DNA from 2 places in the Enterobacter adelaidei genome. Region 2 is predicted to be linked to the other one. Evidence: predicted binding sites of a transcription regulator. Region 2 holds the regulator's gene; the other holds the start of a gene.
What was found. Region 2 encodes PurR, which represses purine synthesis genes. Its sites were predicted from a motif close to CANGCAAACGTTTGCNTG; they were not measured.
Positions count from the first base shown of each region.

Region 1: a site for PurR is predicted at 2,244-2,261, ahead of gltS (sodium/glutamate symporter). Genes of this name have one in related genera too.

Region 1 is NZ_CP154353.1:62,478-70,524, forward strand. Features, by position in the region: gene AAHF05_RS00335 (AsmA family protein) at 1-681, opposite strand, end outside; gene xanP (xanthine/proton symporter XanP) at 801-2,192, opposite strand; gene gltS (sodium/glutamate symporter) at 2,418-3,620, shown strand; gene recG (ATP-dependent DNA helicase RecG) at 3,623-5,704, opposite strand; gene trmH (tRNA (guanosine(18)-2'-O)-methyltransferase TrmH) at 5,708-6,397, opposite strand; gene spoT (bifunctional GTP diphosphokinase/guanosine-3',5'-bis pyrophosphate 3'-pyrophosphohydrolase) at 6,402-8,047, opposite strand, start outside.
Region 2 is NZ_CP154353.1:1,947,240-1,955,286, reverse strand. Features, by position in the region: gene grxD (monothiol glutaredoxin 4) at 25-372, opposite strand; gene AAHF05_RS09590 (C40 family peptidase) at 711-1,484, shown strand; gene sodB (superoxide dismutase [Fe]) at 1,606-2,187, shown strand; gene AAHF05_RS09580 (MFS transporter) at 2,227-3,393, opposite strand; gene AAHF05_RS09575 (YnhF family membrane protein) at 3,557-3,646, opposite strand; gene purR (HTH-type transcriptional repressor PurR) at 3,944-4,969, shown strand; gene punR (DNA-binding transcriptional activator PunR) at 4,987-5,898, opposite strand; gene punC (purine nucleoside transporter PunC) at 6,013-7,212, shown strand; gene cfa (cyclopropane fatty acyl phospholipid synthase) at 7,510-8,047, shown strand, end outside.

The DNA of each region.
Region 1 (8,047 bases), 1.9 Mb from region 2:
CAGACGCAGGGTGTCGATGATCCAGCTTCCGTCGGCGTTACGCAGGGCGGAGCCGGTGAGTGAACCGCGGGCCATATCGGCACCGATGGTGTTCAACACCACTTCCTTGCCGTTCAACTGACCCTCGATCAACACGTTGGTGGCCGGCACGCCGTTCAGGGTGAGCGATCCTGCGCTCATCTGGATCTGCGCATTTTTACCCAGCACGTTGCCTGCTTCTGGTTGCCATGGGCTGACACCTCCCGTGACTTTCTGGGCACTTAAATCCCACTCCGTATTGGGGCTGTTAAAGGCCATGTTGTTCAGTTGCAGACGGTCTGACTGGAAAGGCAGCGGCGCAGTCTGAGGAGAAAGATTCAGCGTGCCATCGAACAGGGAGATGGTGTCCATATGCAGCGGATCGGTAACCTGTCGGCTACTGAGGCCAATATCGACTTTTTTGGCAACCAGCGTGGCGGGTTTGCCATCCCGGCCAAAGGTGACGTTTTCCAGAATGATGTGGGAAGGCGACGAAAAGCGGTGATTCATCTTGTCGAAACTGAGTTCGTAGTCGGTATTTACCGTCACCCAGTTGCTGACCTGACTCGCACCCCAGCGGGTCTGGAGCAGGATATAGAGCGCCAGCACCACAATCAGCACGGCTACCAGAAGATAGACGAGTAGCTTTCCAATAAATTTCATGGTCTTCCATCCCGCAAAACGCACATAAAGGAGTTATGCACGATTTATGCGCAATCCTCAAGGTGGGAATGGTGTAATAAGATGTCACGGCAGGCATTGACTGCCTGCCGTGAGAGAGATCAATTTTTCTCAGGCGGGAATACGAGGTTCAGCACGATAGCGGTGATACCGCCCGCGGCAATGCCGGAAGAGAGCAGGTTTTTCACCCAGTCCGGGGCAAACTGCAGGATCAGCGGCTGCTGAGACACACCCAGACCCACGGCCAGCGACAGCGCGATAATCATAATTGCACGGCGGTTCAGCGGTTCGCGGGAAACGATACGTACGCCGGAAGCGGCAATTGTGCCAAACATCACCAGCGTTGCGCCGCCCAGTACCGGCTCAGGAATGTGCTGCACAAAGCCGCTTACCGCCGGGAACAGACCGAGAACAATCAGCATCAGCGCCACCACAAAACCGACGTAGCGGCTGGCAACGCCAGTCAACTGGATCACGCCGTTGTTCTGGCCGAAGCAGGAGTTCGGGAAGGTATTGAATACCGCAGAGACAAACGAGTTCAGGCCGTTCGCCAGCACGCCGCCTTTCAGGCGCTTCATGTACAGCGGGCCGGAAACCGGCTGCTCGGAGACGTCTGACGTGGCAGTGATATCACCGATGGTCTCCAGAGAGGTGATCATAAAGACCAGCATCAGCGGCAGGAGCAGGCCCCAGTCAATACCGAGGCCGTAGTAGAGTGGTGTTGGAACGGTGATCAGCGCGCTGTTGGTCGGCGCGGTGTTCTCTGGCAGCATGCCCAGCGCCCACGCCAGCAGATAACCCGCCGCCATGGCAATCACCAGCGAGGCGACGCGCAGATACGGGTTGCGCTGACGGTTAAGCAGAATAATGATCGCCAGCACGACACCCGCCAGCAGCAGGTTTTTCGGCGCGCCGAAGGTGTGGTCGCTCATTGCGGCATAGCCGCCGCCGATGGAGGTGAGGCCCACCTGGATCAGCGACAGGCCGATAATCATCACGACGACGCCAGACACCAGCGGGGTGATGACGCGGCGAGCCAGATGCAGCACGCGGGAGATCACCATTTCCGTGCAGCTTGCCAGCATCAGCGTGCCGAACAGTGCTGCCATCATCGTCGGCACATCCGCACCGCCGGTTTTCAGCGCTGTACCACCCATGATCAGTGGCGCCACGAAGTTAAAACTGGTGCCCTGAATCGACAATAAACCCGACCCCACCGGACCCCACGCTTTAATTTGAATAATCGAGGCCACGCCAGAGGCAAAGAGAGACATGCTGATGATGTGCTGAGTGTCCTGAGCCGGTAAACCGAGCGCCTGGCAGATCAGCAGCGCCGGGGTGATCACCGCAACAAACATCGCCAGAAGATGCTGGCAGGCGGCGAAAAGCGTTTGCGGCAGCGGCGGGCGGTCTTCAAGGCGGTAAATCAGTTCGCTATTTTGCTTCTGCGCAATCGGTTGCGCATCTGGCGACTCTATGGTGTTAACGGACATCGGCGGCAATCCCACGGTGGAAAAGCGGGCATTTTATCTGACCATCTGGTAAAAGCAAACGATTGCCAGCAAAAAAAAGGAAGAAAATCTGCCGCTTTGAGCAGGTTTTCTACAACGTATTGGGAAAAAAAATTACACTTTTTGCGCCGGTGGCTCATGAAGAGCGAAAACCGGCCCAGGATAACGCCGCGTGTGTATGGAACACGCGCAATACAGGAGCCTTCTATGATTCATCTCGATACGTTGTCGACCCTTGTTGCCGCAACGCTGGTCTTACTGCTTGGCCGTAAGCTGGTGCATAGCGTTTCCCTTCTGAAGAAATACACCATTCCCGAACCTGTCGCCGGTGGCCTGCTGGTAGCGCTGGCCCTGCTGGTGTTGAAAAAGAGCATGGGCTGGGAAATTGATTTTGATATGTCCCTTAAAGACCCGCTGATGCTGGCCTTTTTTGCCACCATCGGCCTGAATGCCAACCTCGCGAGCCTGCGGGCAGGGGGTAAAGTACTCGGCGTATTTCTGATTGTGGTGGTTGGGTTGTTGCTGATGCAAAACGCTATCGGCATCGGAATGGCGACGTTGCTGGGGCTGGATCCGCTGATGGGGTTGCTGGCCGGGTCAATTACATTGTCTGGTGGACACGGTACCGGCGCGGCGTGGAGCAAGCTGTTTATCGAGCGCTATGGCTTTGAAAACGCAACTGAAGTGGCGATGGCCTGTGCGACCTTTGGCCTGGTGCTGGGTGGACTGATTGGTGGCCCGGTGGCGCGTTATCTGGTGAAGCACTCCACCACGCCGGACGGCAGACCGGACGATGAGCTGGTGCCGACTGCATTCGAAAAACCGGATGTTGGGCGCAGCATTACTTCACTGGTGCTGATTGAGACCATCGCGATGATTGCCATCTGCCTGACGGTAGGGAAAGTGGTTGCGCAATGGCTGGCAGGTTCCCCGTTCGAACTGCCGACGTTTGTCTGCGTGCTGTTTATCGGGGTGATCCTGAGCAACGGTCTGGCGCTGATGGGTTTTTATCGTGTGTTCGAACGTGCGGTTTCAGTGCTGGGCAACGTTTGTCTGTCGCTGTTCCTCGCAATGGCGCTGATGAGCCTCAAACTGTGGGAGCTGGCCTCGCTGGCGCTGCCGATGGTGGCCATTCTGGCGGTGCAGGCACTGTTTATGGCGTTGTACGCGATGTTTGTTACCTGGCGCATGATGGGCAAGAACTACGATGCGGCGGTGCTGGCAGCGGGTCATTGCGGGTTTGGTCTGGGGGCAACCCCAACGGCTATTGCCAACATGCAGGCGATCACTGAACGCTTTGGCCCATCGCATATGGCGTTTCTGGTGGTACCGATGGTCGGTGCGTTCTTTATTGATATCGTCAACGCGCTGGTGATTAAGCTGTACCTGATGCTGCCGATATTTGCCTGAGGTCAGGCGTTGGAATAACGTTCGGTTTCCGGCATCCAGCGTTCAATTAACGCTGCCGCCTGTTCGGGGTAGCGTTCATGAATGTGGCGGGCCAGGCGTTGAACTTCGGGGATCATCGCCTGATCGCGCAACAAATCCGCCACTTTGAATTCAGCATTCCCCGTCTGCCGCGTGCCCAAAAGTTCTCCCGGGCCACGTATCTCAAGGTCTTTTTGCGCAATAACAAAACCGTCGTTGCTGTCGCGCAGCACCTGCAAACGCATCTGAGCAGTTTTCGAGAGCGGTGCTTTGTAGAGCAGTACGCAGTGGGACGCCACCGCACCACGGCCAACACGTCCGCGCAGCTGGTGGAGTTGGGCAAGCCCCAGGCGCTCCGGGTTTTCGATGATCATCAGGCTGGAATTCGGGACGTCCACGCCGACCTCGATCACCGTGGTGGCGATCAGCAGATGTAAATCACCCTGTTTAAACGACTGCATCACCGCCTGCTTTTCGGCGGGCTTCATACGTCCGTGAACCAGACCCACCTTCAACTCTGGCAGTGCCAGTTTCAGTTCTTCCCACGTCGCTTCTGCAGCCTGCGCCTCCAGCAGTTCAGACTCCTCAATTAACGTGCAGACCCAGTACGCCTGACGCCCTTCGTGAGTGCAGGCATTGCGCACGCGGTCGATGATATCGCTGCGACGCGTGTCAGGAATGGCGACCGTGGTGACCGGGGTACGGCCCGGCGGCAGTTCGTCGATGGTGGAGGTATCCAGATCGGCGTAGGCGGTCATTGCCAGGGTGCGGGGGATCGGCGTCGCGGTCATGATCAGCTGATGCGGGTGGAAACCCTGCTGCAAACCTTTCTCCCACAGCGCCAGACGCTGATGCACACCAAAGCGGTGCTGCTCGTCGATAATCACCAGCGCCAGGCCGTTAAACTGAACCTGTTCCTGGAAGATGGCATGTGTGCCAACAATCATTTGTACCTGACCGCTGGCAATTGCGTCCTGTTGTGCAAGGCGAGCTTTGCCTTTTTGCTTCCCGGCAAGCCAGCCCACTTCAATGCCCAGCGGCGCAAACCAGGCGCGGAAATTGTTGGCGTGTTGTTCGGCCAGCAGTTCCGTCGGTGCCATCAGCGCCACCTGTTTGCCGTGGGCAATGGCGCGCAGGGCGGCCAGGGCGGCAACCAGCGTTTTTCCGGAGCCTACATCACCCTGCACCAGGCGCATCATCGGTACATCAAGCGCCATATCGCGTTCGATCTCGGCGGTGACCCGCGCCTGTGCACCGGTGGGTTTAAACGGCAGCGAGGCCAGCAGCTTATCTTTGAGCTCATCATGCGGGCTTAAGGGCTGGGCATGGAAACGTTGCGCACCCGCACGAAGCGCCAGCATGCTCAGGTTATGTGCCAGTAATTCCTCAAGGATAAGACGCCGTTGAGCGGGGTGTTTACCACTTTCTAAATCGCTGAGCTGGAGCGATGGTGGTGGACGGTGAAGAGTACGCAGCGCCTCGGGCAGACTCATCATGCCCTGCGCCAGCTCTGGCGGCAGCAGCTCGGTGATGGCGCAGGTATCCAGCAGCTCCAGGGCCTGATCGGTGAGCTTACGCAGCGTCGCTTGCTTGATGCCTTCGGTAGTTGGGTAAACCGGGGTGAGTGTTTCCTGCAGCTCCGGTGTGCTGAGATCGCCCTGTACGCGGTATTCCGGGTGGATCATCTCTGCGCCGTATTTTCCGCGTTTGGCTTCGCCATAGGCCAGCACTCTGCGACCTGTCGCCAGGCTGTTTTTCATTGCCGCGCTGAAGTTGAAAAAGCGCATGGTGAGAATACCGGTGCCGTCGCTGATCTGACAGGTCATCATCCGGCGTCCACCAAAGGTGATATTGCAGTTCAGGACTTCGCCTTCAACGGTGGCATAAATGGCAGGCAGCAAATCGCCAATTTTGTACAGCTGGGTGCGGTCTTCGTAACGCAGAGGGAGGTGGAGCAGGAGATCCTGCACGGTGTGCAGGCCGATTTTAGCCAGCTTATTGCTTTGCGCCGCGCCCACGCCCGTCAGGCTATTGAGCGGGATGGCATCCAGCAGGCGGCCTTTCATCGGTTACCCGGCGTACTGCATAGTGGCCCACCACTCGGCATCGGCTTCAATTTCGCCCTGCGCGTTGACGTGGGGGTAAGGCAATTTTTTCTGCTTCGCAACGCGAGCCAGCACCGGATAACCACCTTCGAACAGCAGGCGCTGCTGTTCATCTTCCGGCAGCATACTGTTGCTGCGTTTGTACATTCCTGCATTCTGACGCTGGCGCTGCGCTTCATAAAGAATAAGCGCGGAGGCCACAGAAACATTGAGGGACTGAACCATACCGATCATCGGAATGATAATGTCCTGATCCGCCAGATCCAGTGCTTCCTGGGTGATCCCGGTTTTCTCCTGACCCATCAAAATACAGGTCGGACGGGTGTAGTCGATCTCGCGGAAATCTACGGCTTTAGCGGACAGGTTAGTGGCAAGTACCTGCATACCGCGCCCTTTCAGGTGGGTTACGGCTTCGCCTATGCTCTGGTGGTGTTTGACAGAAACCCAGCTGTTACTGCCTGCAGCGGCAGATACCATGGTTCGCATGCGGGAGCCCGGCCAGACAGCGTGCACTTCATGCACGCCGACGGCGTCTGCAGTACGGACAATGGCAGAAACGTTATGGGGCTTATGAACCTGCTCCATGCAGACCGTCAGGTCTGGTTGACGCCTGGCGAGCATCTCACAGATACGTGCATAACGTTGTGCATTCATAAAACTAGTTTCTGTTTCGGGTGACTTTAATCACGTCCGGCATGACGCGGATCTTGCGCATAATGTTCGCCAGATGCACGCGGTCGCGGGCGGTCAGACGAATAAAGGCGCTGTATACGCGGCCATCTTTTTCTTCCGTATTCAGACTCTGAATGTTGGAAGAGGCCGTGTTGATCGCTGCCGTCAGGTTCGCCAGGGCACCCTGGTGGTTGAACATATCCACCTTAATTTCGGTGATAAATTCCTGTGCGGTCTCTTTATCCCACTCGACCGCCATAAACTTCTCGGCTTCTTTCTGGTAGCCGCGAATGTTACGACAGGATTCGTGGTGGATAACCAGCCCTTTGCCCGGGCTGACGTGCGCAATAATCGGGTCGCCAGGGATTGGACGGCAACATTTTGCGAAAGTGATAAGCACGCCGTCTGCGCCTTTGATAGGCAAATGACCGTGGCTTTGCGTAGCGGGCTGCGCAACGGAGGCATCCCCCTGTTGCAGATTTTTCGCTACCACTACACTCATGGCGTTTCCGAGGCCGATCTCTGCCAGCAGGTCATCAAGCGAGGCGAGTTTCATGCGCTCCAGCTCACGCTGAATGTTCTCTTGCGGGATCTCAGCCAGCTTACGGCTGCCGCCCAACGCGTGGTTGAGCAGACGACGTCCCAGACTGACCGAATCATCGCGCTTGAGGTTTTTCAGTAACTGACGGATTTTGGCGCGTGCTTTAGAACTCACGACAAAGTTCAGCCAGGCCGCGTTCGGACGTGCGCCCGGTGCGGTAATAATTTCCACCGTCTGGCCACTGGAGAGCGGCTGAGACAGCGGGTAAGGCTGTCTGTCGACGCGTGCACCCACGCAGGCGTGCCCGATATCGGTATGCACGGCGTAAGCGAAGTCGACCGGTGTTGCCCCAGCAGGCAGTTCGACAATGCGACCCTCTGGGGTGAAAACGTAAATCTCATCCGGGAAGAGATCGGATTTAACGCTCTCGATAAATTCAAACGAGCTGCCCGCACTCTGCTGAAGTTCCAGCAGGCTCTGCATCCAGCGTTGTGCGCGGATTTGTGCGGTGGTGCTGCTTTCACCGCCGTGCTCTTTATACGCCCAGTGTGCGGCCACACCCATTTCTGCCATCTGGTCCATATCTTCGGTGCGGATCTGCACTTCGACAGGCACGCCGTGCGGACCAATCATTGAGGTATGCAAAGATTGATAGCCGTTCGCTTTTGGAATGGCGATGTAATCTTTCATGCGCCCCGGGCGCGGTTTGTAGAGGCTGTGCATCTGCCCCAGCACGCGATAGCAGGTATCGGAGTCGTGGACGATCACGCGGAACGCGTAGATATCCATGATCGAGTGAAAACGCTGCTCTTTGAGCACCATTTTGCAGTAGATGGAGTACAAATGTTTTTCACGACCGCTGACGCGGCACGGAATTCCCGCTTCCTGTAAACGCCCTTCAATTTCCGAGAGGATCTTTTGAATCATCTCTTTACGGTTACCGCGTGCGGCTTTCACCACCTCTTTAATCACACGATAGCGGTTCGGGTACAACGCTTCAAAACCCAGCTCTTCCAGCTCGGTTTTAATGTGATGGATACCTAAACGATGCGCCAGTGGACTGTAGATTTCGAGGGTTTCACGGGCAATGC
Region 2 (8,047 bases):
TCGCTTTTTTATTTCGGCAGAAAGTTACTCTGCGTCCGGCTCTTCAGTTTTGTACTTAGCCGCCGTCTCTTTGATCAGCTGCTGCAGTTCACCGCGCTGATACATTTCAATCAGGATATCGCAACCGCCAACCAGTTCACCGTCTACCCACAGCTGTGGGAACGTCGGCCAGTTAGCGTACTTAGGCAGCTCAGCGCGGATGTCCGGGTTTTGCAGGATATCAACGTAAGCAAAACGCTCACCACAGGCAGACAGTGCCTGAACGGCTTGCGCGGAGAAGCCGCAGCTTGGCAGCTTCGGAGAACCTTTCATATACAGCAGAATCGGGTTTTCAGCGATCTGGCGCTGGATTTTTTCAATAGTGGTGCTCATGTCTTGCTTCCTTTAACTTCTGTTACGGCATTAGTCTGACATTGTAGCGGTTCAGACTGGCATCGGAAAATAACATTTTTGTCACGTTTATTTATTTTACCGCGACTCATGAAAAGTTGCATTGCAAATGGTGTTTAACCCTGCTGCACTGAGGGTTTTGCTTAGGGAGTGAACAAATGTGCGACAGAACGATGAATTTTTTTGCACTTGCTAACGAAACACGATTGTAGATTGAAAAATGCTATTAACTTCTCGGGTTTTTATGGATTAGAATCGACGGGCTTTGTAAATCATACGCAGGTACTATAGATGGCCTGCATTTATCAGGGGACTGCCCAGTGGCGCGGATAAATAAAATCTCGATCACGCTCTGTGCTTTACTGTTTACATCACTCACTTTCACGCCAGTGGCAAACGCCTCTCAGCAGGCGCGGCATTCTGCTGTGCAAAAGAACCATCTGGTGAAAGCCACAGAACGTAAGAAAAAAACCACCAGTAAGAACGACAAGAAAAAAACAACTGCTCAGACTAAACAAACCGCTTCCAGCAAGACAAAAACAAAATCTTCCCGCACTGCTCACACATCCAAAAGTAAAGCCTCGCAGACTGCCGCCAACCTCGTGACTGAAAAATGCATCACGCGTAAAGGCCACAAGGCGAAATGCACGAAGGTCACGAAAATAGCGGAAGTGCATAAAGTGCGGGTACAGAAAGCGCAAAAAACCGCGATGAACAAACTGATGGGGCAAATTGGCAAACCTTATCACTGGGGTGGCAGTTCACCGCGTACCGGTTTTGACTGCAGTGGTCTCGTCTATTACGCCTATAAAGATCTGGTGAAGTTCCGCATTCCACGTACTGCCAATGAAATGTACCACCTGCGCGATGCTTCTCCGGTTGACCGTGGTGAGCTGGAAAACGGCGATCTGGTCTTCTTCCGTACACAGGGTCGCGGCACGGCTGACCACGTCGGTGTCTATGTCGGTAACGGAAAATTCATTCAGTCACCACGCAGCGGTCAGGATATTCAGATCACCTCGCTGAGTGAAGACTACTGGGTTCGCCACTACGTCGGCGCGCGTCGCGTCATGACACCTAAAACCATTCGCTAATCCCTGCCCTGCCGCGTCGCGGCAGGGTAAGTTCCTCTTTTGCATACCCTTTCAATTTGCTATCCTCTCCTCGTTGTCTGTGTGGTTATTGGCAACACAAAATACAATAAGGAGAGAAGCAATGTCGTTCGAATTACCTGCACTACCGTATGCAAAAGACGCCCTGGCACCGCACATTTCTGCGGAAACCCTGGAATATCACTACGGCAAGCATCACCAGACGTACGTCACCAACCTGAACAACCTGATCAAGGGCACCGATTTCGAAGGCAAAACGCTGGAAGAGATCGTCCGCAGCTCTGAGGGGGGCGTATTCAACAACGCAGCTCAGGTGTGGAACCATACCTTCTACTGGCACTGCCTGGCGCCAAACGCCGGTGGCGAACCTGCCGGTGAACTGGCTACCGCCATCAATGCCGCCTTTGGCAGCTTCGCGGATTTCAAAGCGAAATTTACCGATGCAGCTATCAAGAACTTCGGTTCTGGCTGGACGTGGCTGGTAAAAGAAGCCGATGGCAAACTGGCTATCGTTTCCACCTCTAACGCGGGTACCCCACTGACCACCAGCGCTAAGCCGCTGATGACCGTGGACGTTTGGGAACACGCTTACTACATTGATTACCGTAACGCGCGCCCGAACTACCTGGAGCACTTCTGGGCACTGGTTAACTGGGAGTTTGTGGCGAAGAACTTCGCCGCATAAGAGACACGCAGAAGGGTTCGCCCTTCTGCGTTTTTTTGCTTATTCAGCAGCGCAGGCTGTTTCTGGCTGCTTACGACCGGACATCATCACCAACAGCAGACCAAGCGCGGCAATAATCGCCCCCATCACCGGTACAAAACTGTATCCCAGCCCCCCGGAAATAACCGCGCCACCGGCGGCTGCACCGAGCGCATTACCGAGATTGAACGCGCCAATATTCACTGAAGACGAAAGACCCGGCGCCTCATGGGCGACCCGCATCACGCGCATTTGCAGCGGTGGAACCACAGCAAAGGTGGCAGCTCCCCAGACGACCATCGCAATGGCTGCTCCGAACTCATTACGTGCCAGCCACGGAATAGCAATCATGATGACAATCAGCAGGGTTAAGAAGCCCTTCAACGTCCCGCTCACGGAACGGTCGGCAAATTTCCCACCCAGATAGTTACCAATCGAGAAGCCCACGCCAATCAACACCAGCATCGCAGTGATAAAGATCGGTGTCGCGTGAGTGATGTCGTGAAGCACGGGAGAAATGTAGGTATAGAGGGTAAACATCGCCCCTGCCCCCAACACGGTCGTCAGCAATGCCGAGAGCACCTGCGGGCGTACCAGCACAGACAACTCTTTGCGCACGTCAGGACGTTCCCCCGCGCTGCCTTTCGGCAGGGAGAAGAACAGTGCCACCATCGCGATCACACCGAGACCGGCCGTCGCCAGGAAAGACATACGCCAGCCGATCGCTTCACCCAGCCAGGTTGCCGCAGGCACCCCGCCGATGTTGGCAATCGTTAGTCCCATAAACATGGTTGCCACGGCACTCGCCTGCTTGTGTTTTGGCACCACGCTTGCGGCAACAACCGACCCCAGCCCAAAGAACGCGCCGTGGTTAAGGCTGGTCAGAATGCGTGACAGCATCAATGTGGTGTAGTCCGGCGAAATGGCGGAAAGCACGTTGCCCAGTGTGAAAATCGCCATCAGGAAAATCAGCGCATTGCGGCGCGCGCGATGCGAAAGCAGAAGCGTCATCAGCGGCGCCCCGACCATCACGCCGATAGCGTAGGCGCTGATTAACATCCCTGCGGCAGGGATCGAGACATCCACGCCTCTGGCAATAACAGGCAGTAAACCCATCGGGGAGAATTCAGTGGTGCCAATCCCAAAAGCGCCAATCGCCAGGGCCAGCAGGGGAAAATTGATTTTCATACGTCAACTCCGGATGCCGTGTCATGAGGTGACACAGAACAAAGAAGCGGAAAGCATGACATCAATCACAAAAAATGAGAAGTTAACAAAACGGCAAAAGATTTTTGCCAGAGAAGTAACAATCCGGGGAATCGGGAGGGAGAAAGCTCTCCCTCCACGTAAATCAGTGCAGTGCGGCCGTCAGACCCGCTGCGACAATCAAAGCCAGCACAATAACGGTGGTGAACAGCGAAAACTTCAGATCGGAACTCATCAATTTTTCTCCTTTGAATCCCCCCACGAAAAGTGAGCTTGCTCATTTTTGCACAATTTACGTCAAAAATCTTCCTGGATTTAAACGGATAACCACTTTACCTCTTCCCCTTTTCATCAAGATAGGACAAAATTCCACGCTAAATTTATTAGCGTACCGGCCATTGACCCCCTCCTGACGTCCTGTGTCGTTTTCCCGGCGTGTCGCAATTCAAAATTGCGTGATAAGGGTGAGAGAAGGCAAACGTTTACCTTCAAGTTTTTCAGGAGTTTAGGATATGGTCTGGAGTGACATTTAATGGCAACAATTAAAGATGTAGCAAAACGCGCAAACGTTTCCACTACAACCGTATCACATGTAATTAACAAAACCCGCTTTGTGGCGGAAGAGACGCGCAACGCCGTCTGGGCAGCGATCAAAGAGCTGCACTATTCGCCAAGTGCGGTTGCGCGTAGCCTCAAGGTTAATCACACCAAGTCTATTGGTTTGCTGGCGACCAGCAGTGAAGCGGCCTATTTTGCCGAGATCATTGAAGCGGTTGAGAAAAACTGTTTTCAAAAAGGCTATACCCTGATTCTGGGCAACGCGTGGAACAGCATTGAAAAACAGCGCGCCTACCTGTCGATGATGGCGCAAAAGCGCGTGGATGGCCTGCTGGTGATGTGTTCCGAGTACCCGGAATCTGTGTTGTCGATGCTGGAAGAGTATCGCCATATCCCAATGGTGGTGATGGACTGGGGTGAAGCCCGCGCGGACTTCACCGATTCCGTTATCGATAACGCCTTTGAAGGCGGTTATATGGCGGGTCGTTATCTGATAGAACGCGGTCACCGCGAGATCGGCGTGATCCCGGGTCCACTGGAGCGCAATACCGGTGCAGGTCGTCTGGCTGGGTTTATGAAAGCGATGGAAGAAGCGCTGATCACCGTGCCGGAAAACTGGATCGTGCAGGGCGACTTCGAACCGGAGTCGGGCTACCGCGCGATGCAGCAGATCGTCTCCCAGCAGCATCGTCCGACCGCCGTTTTCTGCGGGGGCGACATCATGGCAATGGGTGCCCTCTGTGCTGCCGATGAGCTGGGTCTGCGTGTACCGCAGGATATTTCTGTGATCGGGTATGACAACGTGCGTAACGCGCGCTTCTTTACGCCGGCCTTAACGACCATTCACCAGCCGAAAGACTCACTGGGTGAAACCGCCTTCAATATGCTGATGGACAGGATCGTCAACAAACGTGAAGAGTCGCAGTCCATTGAAGTTCACCCGCGTCTTATTGAACGCCGCTCCGTTGCGGATGGTCCGTTCCGCGACTACCGCCGGTAATCTCTTCACGGGGCCAGTTAAGCTGGCTCCCGTAACCATTCCCGGTTTAGCGTTTCGCTGTCTCCCAGATAATCCAGCAGCCAGGCCATCGCTGGCGAGACATCATTTTGTTGCCAGGTGAGGCAGCAGGCCGCATCCGGGAACGGGTTCTCCAGTGTCAGTTCAACCCACTCTCCGGTGTCAATTCGCGGCCGCGCAAAATGAACGGGCACCATCGCAACGCACAAGCCAGCACTGAGGCACGTCGCCGACGATTCCCAGTCGGGTGCAACCACCCGCCGCTGGTTGTCCAGAAGCCAGGTGATACGCTTGGGTAATGAACGGGACGTATCCTCCAGTACCAGAGACGGCCAGTTGCGTAGCGTATCGTCGCTCAAGGGGCCTTCCAGAGCCGCCAGCGGATGATCGCTTGCCACCACGCATTTCCAGCTCAGCATCCCCATATCGCGAAACGCATAACGTCCCCCAACCGGAATCGCCTGCGTGGCCCCGATCGCCATCTCTGCCCTGCCGTCCGCCAGCGCATCCCAGACGCCGTTAAACACTTCCTGCGACACCCGCAATTCGACGTCAGAAAAATGACGATAGAAGTCGACAATCATTTGCCGGGTACGCTCGGGTTTGACGATATTATCCACCGCGATGGAAAGATGCCCCCGCCAGCCGTTAGCGATCTGCTGACACTGTTCGCGGGTGATCTGCATTTTTTTGATGACAGAACGTCCTTCTTTCAAAAACCACGCGCCGGCGGGCGTTAATTCCACATCACGATGTCGCCGTTCAAACAGCGGAACCGCCAGCCACTCCTCCAGCTGACGTACTGTATAGCTGATAGCTGAAGGCACGCGGTGTAACTCCTGCGCCGCTCCACTGAAACTGCCGTTACGCGCGACAGCATCGACCACTTCAAGAGAATAATCTGACCACATTTTCTGCCTGCAAAAAATTTGAATGCACACGCCAAATATTAGCGTTTCACAAGCGGCTTTGCACTCCCTACACTCAGCGCCAATGTATACCTGCCTCCTCAGGAGAATAAAACAATGCAACCCAGGAAAGGTTTTTTAGTCTGGCTCGGCGGCTTAAGCGTGCTGGGCTTTTTGGCCACTGATATGTACCTGCCGGCTTTCGCCGCCATGCAGGAAGATTTGCAAACCCCTGCAGCGGCCATCAGCGCCAGCCTGAGTTTGTTCCTCGCCGGTTTCGCCTTCGCGCAGCTACTTTGGGGGCCGCTATCAGATCGTTTTGGCCGTAAACCAGTACTGTTGCTGGGACTTGGCATTTTTGCCGTCGGCTGTCTGGGTATGTTATGGGTACGCGATGCGACCTGGCTGCTGGTGCTGCGCTTTGTGCAGGCCGTCGGCGTCTGTGCAGCAGCGGTGACCTGGCAGGCCCTTGTTACCGACTACTACCCAGCCAACCGCACCAACCGGATTTTCGCCACCATTATGCCGCTGGTAGGGCTTTCACCTGCCCTCGCCCCGCTGCTGGGCAGCTGGATCCTGGTGCATTTCGAGTGGCAGGCTATCTTTGCCACGTTGTTTGCCATCACACTGGTACTTATGCTGCCGGCATTCGCGCTCAAACCAGCGCATAAAAAAGAGGCACATGCGGATGCGAAGCCCATTACCTTTACCTCTTTGCTGAGTGCCAAAGCGTATCGCGGTAATGTCCTGATTTATGCCGCCTGCTCGGCGAGCTTCTTCGCGTGGCTGACCGGTTCGCCATTTATTCTGCACGATATGGGGTACAGCCCAGCGGCGATCGGCCTGAGCTATGTCCCGCAAACCATCGCATTCCTGGTGGGTGGGTACGGCTGTCGTGCGGCGCTGCAGAAATGGGAAGGTCAGCAGATGCTGCCGTGGCTGCTGGTGCTGTATGCATTGAGCGTTATCGGGACATGGGCCGTTGGTTTTATCCCTGGCACCGGTCTGGTAGAAATTTTAATGCCATTCTGCGTGATGGCCGTCGCTAACGGGGCAATCTACCCTATCGTTGTGGCGCAGGCATTACGTCCGTTCCCGCAGGCGACGGGTCGCGCGGCTGCGCTGCAGAACACCCTGCAGTTGGGTCTGTGCTTCCTGGCAAGCCTGGTGGTCTCTGCGCTGATTGCCACACCGCTCCTGACCACCACTACCGTGATGCTGGTGACCGTTGTGCTGGCCTTTGTGGGCTACCGTATGCAGGCTTCCGCACAGCGTGAGCTGAATAACAGCACGCCGGTTGAAACATCGCATGCGTAATCGCGCCGGAAATTATGTTAACTCCCAGTGATTAGGTTGCTAAGAATTTTTTATTGAATCACCAAATTTTGCGGCCTATACTAAATTTGGTTCGATTAAATACGATAAATATTAAGTGTTAACGGGAGCCGGAGTGCTCCCGTTTTACCATGGAAGGCATTTCGGCAAGGGTTATCTCCCTTCCTCTGTTCTACGTCGGATATTAGCCTCGCGGTATTTACCGTGAGATTTCTCACAAACCAAAAAAAGCGTCTACGCTGTTTGAAGGTTCTGATCACACAGGGTGATGGAGAAGCTATGAGTTCATCGTGTATAGAAGAAGTCAGCGTTCCGGACGATAACTGGTCCCGGATCGTCAGTGAACTGTTAGGTCGAGCAGGCATCACTATCAATGGATCGTCGCCAGCCGATCCCCAGGTTAAACATCCCGACTTTTTTAAGCGCGTGTTGCGGGAGGGTTCGTTAGGCCTGGGGGAAAGCTATATGGACGGCTGGTGGGAGTGCGAACGGCTGGATATCTTCTTCTCCAGCGTGTTGCGTGCCGGTCTGGAAAATCAACTCCCCCGCAATCTGAAAGACACACTGCGCGTCGCCTCTGCCCGGCTGTTTAATCTGCAAAGTAAAAAACGCGCGTGGATCGTCGGCAAAGAGCATTACGATCTCGGCAACGACCTGTTCAACCGTATGCTTGACCCCTTCATGCAATATTCCTGCGCTTACTGGAAAGAGGCTTCGACGCTGGAAGAGGCTCAACAGGCTAAGCTGCATCTGATTAGCGAGAAACTGAAGTTAGAACCCGGAATGCGCGTGCTGGATATCGGCTGCGGCTGGGGTG